One region of the Solibacillus isronensis genome, then DNA from elsewhere that is predicted to be linked to it. Evidence: riboswitches for the same ligand, from Rfam matches in the RefSeq annotation. Region 1 holds a riboswitch; the other holds the start of a gene.
The links. A riboswitch is a leader RNA that binds a small molecule or an ion and turns the genes downstream of it on or off. The one in region 1 is predicted to bind cobalamin.
Positions count from the first base shown of each region.

Region 2: it holds a riboswitch for cobalamin, as region 1 does, so the genes downstream of both, M3166_RS11150 (ABC transporter substrate-binding protein) here and cobJ (precorrin-3B C(17)-methyltransferase) in region 1, are expected to answer to the same signal.

Region 1 is NZ_JAMBOC010000001.1:1,248,722-1,253,591, forward strand. It holds gene M3166_RS06435 (precorrin-8X methylmutase) at 1-198, opposite strand, end outside; gene cobK (precorrin-6A reductase) at 201-959, opposite strand; gene cobJ (precorrin-3B C(17)-methyltransferase) at 968-2,629, opposite strand; cobalamin riboswitch at 2,858-3,044, opposite strand; gene M3166_RS06450 (S16 family serine protease) at 3,212-4,099, opposite strand; gene M3166_RS06455 (DUF2785 domain-containing protein) at 4,115-4,870, opposite strand, start outside.
Region 2 is NZ_JAMBOC010000001.1:2,244,308-2,249,177, reverse strand. It holds gene argS (arginine--tRNA ligase) at 1-1,463, shown strand, start outside; gene M3166_RS11155 (acyl-CoA dehydrogenase family protein) at 1,794-2,963, shown strand; cobalamin riboswitch at 3,067-3,257, shown strand; gene M3166_RS11150 (ABC transporter substrate-binding protein) at 3,400-4,347, shown strand; gene M3166_RS11145 (FecCD family ABC transporter permease) at 4,340-4,870, shown strand, end outside.

The DNA.
Region 1 (4,870 bases):
ATCATCCGTAAAAATCATGCTGCGTCCCAATTCGAAGTCTGCAGAAGCATGGATAACGCGGCGAACGACAAGCCATTGTTCGTCTGTAAAAGAATGTTCGCCCATTTCTTCTTTAATGATCGCAAAACTGTAATCATAAATTTTGTCCGGGTCTACTGTTAGTGGTACAAAGTCTGTATTAAAATTCATATTTGCCATTATTATTTGCCTCCTAATTTTTCAAACACTTTCTCGAATGAAGTGCATAAGTTTTCATATTGTATTTTTGGTCTTTTAATTAAGATGACAGGAATACCAATTTCAAGAGCCGCATCTATCTTCTCGTCTACTGAACCGACTTTCCCGCTTTCCTTTGTAATAATAAGTGTTGTGCTGAATTGTTCGTAAAGCGCTTTATTCAGTTCTTTTGAAAACGGGCCTTGGATTGCGATAATATCGCGTTGCTTCACCCCAAGGTCATCGCATTTCTCCATATTCTCTTTATTTGGCAGCATCCGGCAGACAAGACGAATATTTACGCTATTTAATAATTGCTCCGTAAAAACGGCCAGCGTTTTACTGCCTGTTGTCAGCATAATTGTTCCTGAATGTGCGGATGCAGCAATTGCCGCTTCTTTATACGTTTCCACTTCCGTAACGAGCGGATGTACATAACTCTGCTGCGGACGTTCATATCGAATGTAGGGAATACCCGTTAAATTTGCAGCGGCCATCGCTGTTTTGGAAGCCTCTTCCGCATATGGATGACTGGCATCGATAACCGTTGTTACCCGCCGTTCTTCAATTAGTTCCTTCATTTGCTGTTCTGTTAAACGACCGACATGGTACGGAACATTCGCTTCGTGTAGACTCGCTGCAGCAGATTCCGTCACGACAGTCGCCACCAATTCTTGTCCCGCTTGCATTAATTGAACCGCCAGCTCTCTTGCATCACTTGTTCCAGCTAAAAATAAAATCATCATTTCACCTAATCTCCACAAGGGGCCTCTTCCACTTTAATTTTGCATGACATATCAACATAATTGAAATTCAGGATTTTTTTTACACGTTTAAAATATTTGAAGAAACGTTCATTCGGATGTGCATTTTCTTTATAGTCCGCAACGATTTCTGTTAGTAAAGGAATCAATTTTTCGGGATCAATCCCTTCAAGGACAGGTTGTGCTGCATGTGCTGTTCGTCCAACTGGTTTGGAACCGATAAACAAATCAAACTTTTTCTTGCGGTAAACAATGCCGATATCATCAAAAACCGCGCGATAACATGCCATTCCGCAACCGTTAAAACCGACATGTAGTTCTTTCGGCATTTTAATGCCACCAAGTGTTTCCATAATCTCTTCAGCATATGGAATGGATTCGGCTTTTTCGCCGTAACAGAAATCACACGCCTTGACGATTACTACGTCGCCGACAGGTTGAACAAGTAAACCCGTTTTTTCTACCGTTTCTACGATTCTTTGAGGTGAATCAGTTGGTACCTTCAACACGAGACGGTGATCAGGCGTATACTCCATCGTACCCCGTTCTCCTACAACCTCTGCCAATGTAATCATTTGTGCAGGTGTAATCATTTTATTGGCAACACCTGGTGATACAGCAAACTCAAATATGGATTCCACTTCTTGCTGCACTAAAAAAGGATTTTCTTCAACTTTTACTGCTGACGTTTCTTTATGTACGAGCGCTAATGCTTCATTTGCAAGCTGTAATGCGGTTGTTTTAATGGCTGCTGGTTCAACTATTTTTTTCTCTATAGCTTCAATTTTTTCATACCCGGTCTTTGCTTCACCCGTTTCCTGATCCAACGCCCAAGGTTCCGCTTCTTTTTTCAAACGTTGGTGCGGTTTTAATAGTTGTTTTTCTTGCCCTAAAGTATATTTTCGCTGATAACCACGCGGTGTAATGATTTTATTATCGTAGTAAAATGTTGAGGAATTCCCAACGACGACCGTTGTCAGCATTCCGATATCATGTTCGAGCATTTCTTCTAGTGTTGTTAATACAATGTCCTGCGTATCCCGATAGGCAGCTTTTACTAATCCGACAGGTGTATCAGGTGAACGATACTTAAGCAATATTCGTTGTGCTTCCACAATTTGTCTTGTCCGTCTGCCGGATTTAGGATTGTAAAACGCAACGACAAAGTCTGCCATTGCCGCTGCCTCAATCCGTTTTTCGATAACCGTCCATGGTGTTAAATGGTCACTTAAACTAATTGTGCACGAATCATGCATAACAGGAGCGCCAAGTAAACTTGCACAGGAGTTAATCGCTGATATACCCGGAACGACTTCTACTTCAATCCCTTCTTTTGCAGTCCATCCCTTTTCGATTAATACTTCATATACGAGGCCCGCCATTCCGTAAACACCTGCATCACCACTGGAAATAACAGCAACTATATGGCCGGCTTCAGCCTGTTTTACAGCTTCTTGCGCACGTGAAACTTCTTCAGTCATTCCCGTACTGACGATAGTTTTCGCCGTCACTAAGTGCTCAATCAGTTCAACATACGTTTTGTAGCCCATAATGTGATCACTTTGCTGTAGTGCATCGACTGCACGTTTTGTTATATGTTCCCGATCACCAGGTCCGAACCCTACAACAAAGATCTTTCCTTTTTGCATGTAAACACCCTCCCTATTAGAAAAATACATCTCGCACCAAATAGGACGTGATGATAATTTTTCTTATGTGGATTTCATTAAAAACTAGTATTGCTTATCCACTAAGAAATAAAAAAAGCCCGCACCTCTCGTTAGAAAGAGGTACGGGCATGTGAAATTAATACTAAAAAAGTATAGAAAAACACAAAAACAATTACTTGTTTCGCCTATACTTCTCCCTCCGAAAAGTAAGTATCGTTTAAATAAGCAGGTTTCCTGGCTTAAGCTTCCTTTTACTTTCACATCTTCCCATCTATACGACAGTGATTCATTGTGATTTCATCAGCTATTACAGTAGCGGGGGCTGCATTAGTCTTTCACTAATTTCCCTTTTACCTTACAAAATTCTGTAAGCACTTATTTAAATTGCAAATTATTAAATTATTATAAAAATAACATAGTCTATTAAAAAATGATAGAACAATTATTATGATATCAGTTTTTTTCAGTGAAGATAAAGCATTGTTCCTTCATTATTTCAGTCCTTTGCACATTAATTTCCTATCTTAATTAACAAAGATTGTTTATTTTCTGTTTTTCATTTTATTTATTTAATGCCCCTGTTTCATTTAGTTTTTTTATATCAGTTACAGCATTTTCTATAGATGCCACAGCGATAATTTCTATATTAAGCTGCTCATCTTTTTTCACTTTCCTTGCCTCTTCTGCATTCTCATCAGGCAAAAAAATATAAGAAAAACCGCTTTGTTCGGCAATCAAAGTTTTCGCTTTTATTGAACCGATTTCCTTCACATTTCCTTTGCTATCAATCGCTCCAGTTACGGCAATCGGAATATTATTGTTAACGTCACCATTTTCGATAAGAGCGCTTAATACGGTCGCAAGTCCTGCACTGTCACCTTCTATATCTTCTCTTTCTAAAAATTGATTAATAGCAAAAGCGTTTTCTGGTAAATAAGCAATGACATTTTCCTTCATCGTCTCAAAATGTTTCTCCGTAGGACGTACATAACTAAGTAATTCTTCATTTTTCGAACGATACCGGATTTTATTCGTAACAACTTCCGCATCCAAAACTTCTTTATTAGTTGAAAATTCCATAGTATGAATTAAGTAGTTCAAGTCCGTTATATATGGGATCTCAATCACTTCCACTGCCAATACATTGATTCCTGAGTCTTCCACTATTTCAAAAGGCTCGTTATATGACATAAGAAAATAAGTATATTTTTCATAATCAATCAGTCGGCTTTCAAAGACAGCTAATAGGGCTAGTATATAAAAAATCCCTAAAAAAGCTGCTTTCAACTTCTTCTGGATCCGGTAAACAAAGAATCCGAAAATTGAAATACCCAGGCCCACTATAATAAAAATAATAAATTGATAACCGTTAATCTTATCAAAATAATATGCGAGTAAGCCTGTTATGTATAAAATGAATGGCAGTATCATTAAAAAAATACGTCTCAATTTTTCAACTCCTTACTAAACAAAAGTTGAATTTCCAAAAACAATCCAATCGGCTGTTTTTGTACATTTGGTCGATTTTAATAAATGTTTTAATAATGTTGCCTCAAATTTCTTTACGTTCCATTCATACCGGTATTTCTTATGCCAATCCTCTACTTCTATGTAATGCAATCCTTTTAACCACGTTACCAATTGCTCATCTGTCAATCCCTTTTCCAGTAATGCTTCAATGACCGGTAACATACGCTCTTCTTCCTCATCAATTAAAGCATATTCAGTATGAAGACAGCTTTTTAAACTTTGTAATGCACTACATAATAATTTGGAATCCTTCATCAACGGATGTCTAATTGCTTCTGTTAATAAGTCACTTCCATGTGCAACCGCATGTGCCCAGCCCTTTGTAGTGTCGAATCCCCGGTAATCCTTCTCAAGAAATAAATAATGAATACTTCGGTGAATAGCCTCAACAACAAGTTCTTCAGGCAAACTTCTTTTTTCACGATCTATCCCTAAAATAAGGGTAATAACAAGTGCTGAAAAAGATCTCGTAAATACATCATCAGAAGGATTGCTCTGTGTAATATTTAAATAAAGGTGCTCATCATCCGAACATATTTTTAATATTAAAACTAATTGTTCTTCAGTAAATTGCTCATTCAGCATTAATTCGCAAAATCCCCGATAAATTAAGTTGTCACGTAAATAGCCATCCGGATTTCCAATATTTTTTAGCATGAACTGGATTAATTCGTTAAAATCAATTAAATC
Region 2 (4,870 bases), 1.0 Mb from region 1:
TTTTAGAACATTTAACGACTGAAGGCACAGACATCGAAAAGATTGAAATTGCAGGACCAGGTTTCATGAATATTACAGTTCGTAAAGACTTCTTGGCGAGTGTTGTTACAGCAGCATTTGAACAAGGCGAAAACTATGGTCGTTCAACTGCAGGCGCAGGAGAAAAAGTACAGGTCGAGTTCGTTTCAGCTAACCCGACTGGTGACTTGCATTTAGGCCATGCGCGCGGTGCATCTGTAGGGGATTCATTATGTAATGTATTGGATTTTGCTGGTTTTGACGTATCACGTGAATATTATATTAATGATGCCGGTAACCAAATTAATAACTTAGCGTATTCTTTGGAAGCCCGTTATAAGCAAGCATTAGGAATGGAAGCTGAAATGCCGGAAGACGGATACCACGGTCCTGATATTATCGGAATTGCCGGTAAGCTGGCTGAAGAATTCGGTGCAACAATTTTGGACAAATCTGATGAAGAACGCTTTAAATTTTTCCGTGAGCACGGCTTGAAACTGGAATTGGCGAAACTGCAAAATGACCTTAAAAACTTCCGTGTTGAATTCGATGTTTGGTATTCAGAAACTTCTTTATATGAAAACGGTAAAATCGATGTAGCATTAGACAAACTAAAAGCAAATGGCCATGTTTTTGATGAAGAAGGCGCGACTTGGTTCCGTTCAACAACATTCGGTGATGACAAAGACCGCGTATTAATTAAAAACGATGGTTCATACACATATTTAACACCGGATATTGCTTACCATGAAGATAAATTACGTCGCGGCTTTGATAAGCTGATCAATATTTGGGGTGCTGACCACCACGGTTATATTCCACGTATGAAAGCGGCAATCGAAGCACTTGGCTATGACCGCGGTACATTGGAAGTAGATATTATCCAAATGGTACAGCTGTACAAAAACGGCGAGAAATTCAAAATGAGTAAACGTACAGGTAATGCTGTAACGATGCGTGAATTAGTGGAAGAAGTAGGCTTGGATGCTGTTCGTTATTTCTTCGTTAAAACAGCAGGGGATTCACATATGGACTTCGATTTAGACTTAGCGGTATCACAATCGAACGAAAACCCGGTATATTACGCACAGTATGCACATGCTCGTATTTCATCAATTTTGCGTGCAGCAAACGAGCAAGGTTTCGAAGCATCATTGGAAAACCTGAACTTGCTAGTAGCAGAAAAAGAAGAAGATGTGCTTAAAAAAGTCGGCGCATTCCCGCAAATCGTGGCAGATGCAGCGAAACACCGCACACCACACCGTATCGCAAACTATATTCAAGACTTGGCTGCTGCATTCCATAGCTTCTACAATGCAGAAAAAGTATTGAACCAAGATAATAAAGAGCTGACAGAAGCTCGTTTAGCCTTGATCACAGCAGTAAAAACTACATTAGCGAATGCACTGAAACTAATCGGCGTAAACGCACCGGAAAAAATGTAATTTAACTTTTTAAAGCACTCTATTTCTATTTAAGGGAATAGAGTGCTTTTTATTTGAAATTGCCGTTGTTCTATTTGAAAAGCGATTTGTTCTACTTTAGATGCAACAGTTCGCCTTTCGCGTCGTAACTTTTCACATTATGGCGAATAGGTTCTCCTTTTTTCCGCAAACGTTCCACTTTCACCGGCAAAACTTTCAATTGTCGCGAAAATAGACTGCATGGAATCCCTATAAGGGGACTGGGGATATCTATTGACTTGTAATTTCCCGAAACGTACTATTAAATTTGACTTCTATATACAGGACAATAAATATGAGGTGGTGCTTTTCATGAGCAAGGAATTATTTATTCAAACAGACGAGCAGCAACAATGGCTGAAAAAGCTCGAAACAATAGCAGAGAGCGTGAAAGAACATGCTCAGCAAACAGATGAACAAGCGACATTTCCATTTGAAAATTTCCGGAAGCTGAGAGAAATCGGCTATACAAAAATAACATTGCCAAAGGAATATGGCGGAGATGGCTTTACAGTATATGATGCGCTGCTACTGCAGGAAACTTTGGCGAGCTATTGCGGAAGCACGGGGCTGGCTGTATCGTGGACAATTCAAAATGTAGGCGAAATATTTGAAAATCGCTACTGGGATGAACAAAAGCTCGACTGGTTTGGCAAAGAGATCGCAAATGGCGCGACAGTCAATCGCGCGGTAAGCGAGTTTGCGATGGGAAGCCCGGTTCGTGGGGGTCGTCCGGGGACTTCAGCAAAACGTGATGGTGATTATTATGTAATTAATGGACGTAAAAACTATACGAGCGGTGCACCGGACCTCGATTATTTTTTAGTGTCTGCATGGATTGAAGATGAGGGTCAGTTAGGATTTTTCCTCGTTCCGAAATCGGCGGAAGGGGTATCGGTCGAAAATACGTGGGACGTTGCGTCAATGCGCGGTACGGGAAGCGATGATTTAGTACTTGATAATGTACGTGTTGATCAAACAAGCTTAGTGGAAATCCCGAACTATTCAACCGGATTTAAGCTGAACGGCTGGCTGCTCCTCATCCCGGCAACTTATTTAGGGATTGCCCAGGCTGCACGCGATTACGCGGTCGACTTTGCGAATAGTCATTCCCCGAACAGTATTCAAGGAACAATTGCCCAGTTGCCAAACGTGCAAACGCTGATCGGAGAAATGGATTTGGCGTTGACGAAAGCACGCTTTACAATTTACGGTGTTGCGGGGCTTTATAATGATCCGATTAAAAAGTCGACATTAGTCAATGAAATCAATATTGCGAAACATGTCGTGACAAATACAGCAATCGAAGTTGTAGATAAAGCGATGCGTCTAGTTGGGGCAAAAAGCCTGCAAAGATCTAACCCGCTGCAACGTTATTATCGTGATGTACGGGCAGGTCTGCACAATCCGCCAATGGATGATATTACAATTAAACGATTGGCTGAAACGGCAATTGAAAAAAACTTGAAAGAGAAAGAATAAGCTGTTCTTTTATTCGTGATTTCAACAAATTAAGACAAATTATCAGAAATTTTAGCGAACGAGCATACATTTTACCGCCTATCAGCTATAATAGAGCTATTAATTTTATATGGACGATAAAGGTTCTTACTCGTTGGATTGAGTAAGGAGTAAAAGGGAAATCGGTTCAAATCCGATGCGGTCCCGCCACTGTAATTGCTAGTTAAGAGCAGCATGCCACTGAAAAACTTTCGGGAAGGCGCTCTTCAACGTTTATGCATAAGCCAGGAGACCTGCCTTTATAATGCCCTAAATTAAACCTACGAGGATAGGATGTGGCGGATAAATTCTTTTTATTGAATTTTATTTGCATACGTAAAGCTTCCCTCATTTATAGTAGGGGGAGCTTTTTATTTTTGTAGAAAATTATACAACAAGATTTCAGGAGGTTTTTATTTTGAAAAAATGGCAACTGCTTTCTTCCGCAGCATTACTTACATTAACATTGACTGCATGTAATTCGGAAAAAGCAACAGAAGAACAATCTGCAAATGGAAGCACAGAAGTAACGGAAACAGCACAATTTCCGGTTACATTAAAAGATGCTTTGGACAAAGAAATTACGCTTGAAAAAGCACCGGAGCGCATCATTACATTAGCTCCATCGAACACAGAAATTTTATTCGGCTTAGGATTAAACGATGAAATCATCGCTGTGAACGACAATGATACATATCCTGAAGAAGCATTATCAAAAGAATCAGTTGGCGGCATGGAGTTCAATTTAGAACAAATAATCGGTCTGCAGCCCGATTTAGTCTTAGCACATGAATCCGGATTGTACAGCTTCAATGAACAGGCGATTGCGCAGCTTGAATCAGTAGGAATTCCAGTATTCGTTGTAAAAGATGCGAAAACATTTGAAGAAACGTACGAAACGATCGAACAAATCGGGCAGCTGACAAATAAAGAACAAGCAGCCGAAAAAATGATTGCATCAATCAAAGAGGAGATTGAAGAAATTGAAGTGAAAGTAGCCGACCTGGAAGAGAAGTCCGTATTTGTTGTTGTTGGGACAAATCCGGAACTATATGTTGCTGGACAGGAGACGTTCATTAGTGAAATGCTTGAAGTATTAAATGTTGAAAATGCTGTTCCGGAACTCGATTGGCCGCAGTACAGCTCGGAGCAATTTGTAAAGAGCAATCCGGATATCATTTTAGTAACATATGAAAACGACATGGCGGCAATCGAGGAAAATGATGCATATGCAGAAATGGATGCTGTGAAAAACGCCAATGTGAAATTAGTCGATGGCGATACGACAAGTCGACAAGGTCCGCGTATTGTAGAAGGTATTGAATCAATTGGGGAAGCAATTTATCCAGAGGTATTCAATGAATAAAAAATATTCAATCGCCTATGTACTATCGATTGGATTGCTTTTAAGCAGTATTTGGATCGGCATTTCGTTCGGGTCTGTTAATATTCCGTTTTCGACATTGTGGGATAAAACAACAGATCCGGTTGCATACAGTATTTTGTGGAAAATCCGAATGCCACGCGTCATTTTAGCCGCATTAATCGGGGCTTCTTTAGCAATTGCGGGGGCAGCATTCCAAGGGTTGCTTAAAAACCCTTTGGCAGATCCATACACATTAGGAATTTCATCAGGGGCCTCGGTAGGTGCGGTAATGACAATCTTTTTAGGCATTTCCATACCGGTGCTCGGTGTATTCACATTGCCGATTTTCAGTATGGCTGGAGCTGCATGTACGATGATCATCGTCCTGACATTTGCCAGACTTGTTGACCGCTCGATGAAAATGGAGACGCTAATTTTGACGGGAATTATTTTCAGCTCGTTCTTAGGGTCCTGTATTTCCTTAATGGTCGCACTTACTGGTGAACAGCTACGAGAAATCATC